Regions from separate parts of the Weizmannia sp. FSL W8-0401 genome, predicted to be linked through region 2. Evidence: a T-box and tRNA genes for the amino acid it is inferred to sense, from the RefSeq annotation. Region 2 holds a T-box; the other holds one or more tRNA genes.
The links. A T-box is a leader RNA that pairs with one kind of tRNA and senses whether it is charged. The one in region 2 lies ahead of serS (serine--tRNA ligase), so its partner is inferred to be a tRNA-Ser.

Region 1: it has a tRNA-Ser gene. The T-box ahead of serS (serine--tRNA ligase) is inferred to sense a tRNA for this amino acid. The anticodon was not compared.

The regions. Positions count from the first base shown of each region.
Region 1 is NZ_JBBPAG010000001.1:2,433,542-2,435,778, reverse strand. It holds rRNA gene NSU00_RS12065 (23S ribosomal RNA) at 1-625, shown strand, start outside; rRNA gene rrf (5S ribosomal RNA) at 1,038-1,153, shown strand; tRNA gene NSU00_RS12055 (tRNA-Asn) at 1,161-1,235, shown strand; tRNA gene NSU00_RS12050 (tRNA-Ser) at 1,240-1,329, shown strand; tRNA gene NSU00_RS12045 (tRNA-Glu) at 1,343-1,417, shown strand; tRNA gene NSU00_RS12040 (tRNA-Val) at 1,429-1,504, shown strand; tRNA gene NSU00_RS12035 (tRNA-Met) at 1,514-1,587, shown strand; tRNA gene NSU00_RS12030 (tRNA-Asp) at 1,600-1,675, shown strand; tRNA gene NSU00_RS12025 (tRNA-Phe) at 1,696-1,771, shown strand; tRNA gene NSU00_RS12020 (tRNA-Thr) at 1,775-1,850, shown strand; tRNA gene NSU00_RS12015 (tRNA-Tyr) at 1,859-1,940, shown strand; tRNA gene NSU00_RS12010 (tRNA-Trp) at 1,948-2,021, shown strand; tRNA gene NSU00_RS12005 (tRNA-His) at 2,030-2,105, shown strand; tRNA gene NSU00_RS12000 (tRNA-Gln) at 2,114-2,185, shown strand; tRNA gene NSU00_RS11995 (tRNA-Gly) at 2,189-2,237, shown strand, end outside.
Region 2 is NZ_JBBPAG010000001.1:84,079-86,315, forward strand. It holds gene pdxT (pyridoxal 5'-phosphate synthase glutaminase subunit PdxT) at 1-559, shown strand, start outside; T-box leader at 611-826, shown strand; gene serS (serine--tRNA ligase) at 877-2,157, shown strand.

The DNA of each region.
Region 1 (2,237 bases), 2.3 Mb from region 2:
ACGGAGGCGCCCAAAGGTTCCCTCAGAATGGTTGGAAATCATTCGCAGAGTGTAAAGGCATAAGGGAGCTTGACTGCGAGACTTACAAGTCGGGCAGGGACGAAAGTCGGGCTTAGTGATCCGGTGGTTCCGCATGGAAGGGCCATCGCTCAACGGATAAAAGCTACCCTGGGGATAACAGGCTGATCTCCCCCAAGAGTCCACATCGACGGGGAGGTTTGGCACCTCGATGTCGGCTCATCGCATCCTGGGGCTGTAGTCGGTCCCAAGGGTTGGGCTGTTCGCCCATTAAAGCGGTACGCGAGCTGGGTTCAGAACGTCGTGAGACAGTTCGGTCCCTATCCGTCGCGGGCGCAGGAAATTTGAGAGGAGCTGTCCTTAGTACGAGAGGACCGGGATGGACGCACCGCTGGTGTACCAGTTGTCTTGCCAAAGGCATCGCTGGGTAGCTATGTGCGGAAGGGATAAGTGCTGAAAGCATCTAAGCATGAAGCCCCCCTCAAGATGAGATTTCCCACAGTTTAACTGGTAAGATCCCTGAAAGATGATCAGGTTGATAGGTCCGGGGTGGAAGCGCGGTGACGCGTGCAGCTGACGGATACTAATCGATCGAGGACTTAACCAAATAGAAAAGCGAAGGTGCCTTGTTTAGCCCCGACAAGCGAATGTTCTGACCGGCATGGAGCCGTCTTTTGGCTCCGTGACGGGCAGGTGATTCGACCTCGAGGGGCTAGGCACCGGAGCTAGACAATAGAAAAGCGGAAGCGCCTTGGTCATCGGCGTATGAACTTCAAGGCCCCCGCCTGAGATAAAGGAAACACGACGAGCCCTAAAGGCGAGTCGATGCCCGCTTATCGTAGGAAAGGGGGACGGGAAGTTCACTAGCCGATAGGCGCTGGAGCTGGACAATTCTCAAAGTTAGAAGCAGAAACGCATTCTCCGTTTACAGTTTTTTCTCCCATCCGGTTTTCAGGGAATACAATTATTTCTCTTGATAAATAACAGCAACTGTGTTATACTATTTCTTGTCATTAAGGTCCGGTGATGATGGCGGAAAGGTCACACCCGAACACATCCCGAACTCGGAAGTTAAGCTTTCCAGCGCCGATGGTAGTTGGGGGTTTCCCCCTGCGAGAGTAGGACGCTGCCGGGCCCGATATTCCGCAGTAGCTCAGTGGTAGAGCAATCGGCTGTTAACCGATCGGTCGTAGGTTCGAATCCTACCTGCGGAGCCATAATGGAGAGCTGTCCGAGAGGCCGAAGGAGCACGATTGGAAATCGTGTAGGCGGCTAAAAGCTGTCTCAAGGGTTCGAATCCCTTGCTCTCCGTCATGATCCATATGGCCCGTTGGTCAAGCGGTTAAGACACCGCCCTTTCACGGCGGTAACACGGGTTCGAATCCCGTACGGGTCACCATTTACATATTTGGAGGATTAGCTCAGCTGGGAGAGCGTCTGCCTTACAAGCAGAGGGTCGGCGGTTCGATCCCGTCATCCTCCACCATTTTATCATCGCGGGGTGGAGCAGTCTGGTAGCTCGTCGGGCTCATAACCCGAAGGTCGCAGGTTCAAATCCTGCCCCCGCAATTTACATATAAAGGTCCCGTAGTGTAGCGGTTATCACGCCTGCCTGTCACGCAGGAGATCGCGGGTTCGATTCCCGTCGGGACCGCCATCTGTATTTTACATAATCGCGGCTCGGTAGCTCAGTCGGTAGAGCAAAGGACTGAAAATCCTTGTGTCGGCGGTTCGATTCCGTCCCGAGCCACCATTGGCCGGTCTAGCTCAATTGGTAGAGCAACTGACTTGTAATCAGTAGGTTGGGGGTTCAAGTCCTCTGGCCGGCACCACGCAATATGGAGGGGTAGCGAAGTGGCTAAACGCGGCGGACTGTAAATCCGCTCCCTCAGGGTTCGGCGGTTCGAATCCGTCCCCCTCCATTTTTAAAGGGGCATAGTTTAAAGGTAGAACAGAGGTCTCCAAAACCTCCAGTGTGGGTTCGATTCCTACTGCCCCTGCCATTATGATGGCGGTTGTGGCGAAGTGGTTAACGCACCGGATTGTGGCTCCGGCATTCGTGGGTTCGATTCCCACCATCCGCCCCATATTTGATTGGGCCATAGCCAAGCGGTAAGGCAACGGACTTTGACTCCGTCATGCGCTGGTTCGAATCCAGCTGGCCCAGTATGCGGAAGTAGTTCAGTGGTAGAACATCACCTTGCCAAGGTGGGGGTCGC
Region 2 (2,237 bases):
CGTACTTGGCCTCCAGGGGGCTGTGGAGGAACATATCCGTGCAGTGGAAGCCTGCGGGGCGGAAGGTGTTGTCGTTAAGAAAAAAGAGCAGTTGGACGAAATCGGCGGGCTCATCCTGCCGGGCGGGGAAAGCACGGCAATGCGGCGGCTCATTGACCGCTACGGTTTTATGGCGGAACTGAAACAGTTTGCCGAAAGCAAGCCGGTCTTTGGCACATGCGCAGGGCTGATCCTGCTTGCAAAGCGTATTGAAGGCCAGGAAGATGCGCATATCGGCGCAATGGATATTACGGTGGCGCGCAATTCTTTCGGCCGCCAGCGGGAAAGTTTTGAAGAAACAATCCGTGTTAACGGCATCGCGGAAGATTTCCCGGCTGTCTTTATTCGCGCGCCCCATATCGTTTCCGTTTCCGATCATGTTGAAGTGCTGGCCGAGTGCCGCGGGCGGATTGTTGCGGTCCGCCAGGGAAATCTGCTCGGCTGCTCCTTCCATCCGGAGTTAACGGATGACCTGCGGATGACCGAATATTTTTTGAGTATGGCAAGGATTCCGGTATAGTCTGTTGCAAAACGGATAAAATTGTAGTACATTAAGATGTACGTGAAGACTGAAAAAGCAATGACAGGAACCAGTAGGAGAACGCTTTTCCTAAAGAGAGCCGGTGGGCGGTGGAAACCGGCGGAAAGCTTCTGTGAATCCATCCTTGAGCGGGTTGCTGAAAGCCGGGCGAGTAGGCATCCACGGGAAAAAACCCGTTATCCTTACAAAGCGGAAAACTCTTGTTTTCAATTTGGGTGGCAACGCGGGTTCACTCTCGTCCCTGTTTTCGGGGCGGGAGTTTTTTATTTGAATTTCGATAAAAGGAGAAGGATAGCATGTTGGACATCAAATTTTTGCGTGCGCATTTTGATGAAGTCAAAGAACGGATGCAGCACCGCGGAGAAGATTTGACCGATTTTGAAAAGTTCAGCGGGCTGGACCAAAGGCGGCGCGAACTGATCATGGAAAGCGAAGCGTTGAAAAACAGGCGGAATGAAGTCACGCAGCAAGTTGCGGCACTGAAACGCGAAAAGAAAGATGCAACAAAGCTGATCGAGGAAATGCGCGGCGTCGGCGAGAAAATTAAAGCGCTGGATGCCGAGTTGAAACAAGTCGAGGCCGAACTTGAAATGCTGATGCTTTCTATCCCGAACATTCCGCATGAAAGCGTGCCGGTGGGAGACAGCGAAGAGGACAATGTCGAAATCCGGAAATGGGGTGAAGTGCCGGCATTTGGATTTGAACCGAAACCGCACTGGGATATTGCCACTGACCTTGGCATCCTTGACTTTGAAAGGGCAGCCAAAGTGACCGGAAGCCGGTTCGTCTTTTACAAAGGGCTTGGCGCCCGCCTTGAACGTGCGCTTTATAATTTTATGCTTGATTTGCATGTCGAAGAACACGGTTATGAAGAGGTATTGCCGCCGTATATGGTGAACCGCGCCAGCATGACAGGAACGGGGCAGCTGCCGAAATTTGAAGAAGATGCTTTTCTTGTCAATGAAAAAGACTATTTTCTGGTCCCGACTGCCGAAGTGCCGGTGACAAATTATCACCGTGATGAAATTTTAAACGGCGGCGACCTGCCGATCAATTATGTGGCATTCAGCGCCTGTTTCCGTTCGGAAGCGGGTTCTGCCGGGCGCGATACACGCGGGCTGATCCGCCAGCACCAGTTTAACAAAGTGGAACTTGTAAAATTTGTCAAACCGGAAGATTCCTATGAGGAGCTTGAAAAACTGACGGGTCATGCGGAAAAAGTGCTGCAGCTTCTGGGCCTGCCTTATCATGTGATGAGCATGTGCACGGCGGACCTCGGGTTTACGGCAGCGAAAAAATATGATATTGAGGTATGGATGCCAAGCCAGCACGTATACCGCGAGATCTCTTCGTGCAGCAACTTTGAAGCTTTCCAGGCAAGGCGTGCGAACATCCGCTTCCGCAGGGAACCCAATGCAAAACCGGAACATGTCCATACACTGAACGGATCCGGGCTTGCCATCGGGCGTACCGTCGCAGCCATCCTTGAAAATTACCAGCAGGCTGACGGCAGCGTGGTGGTTCCCGAAGTGCTCCGCCCGTACATGCGTATCGATATCATCAAACCAGAATCATAAAAAAATCCCCGGCTTTTTTACATGAAAAGCCGGGGATTTGAAACATGTTTTCCGGAAGCTTCCGCATTTTTTAGGGCGGG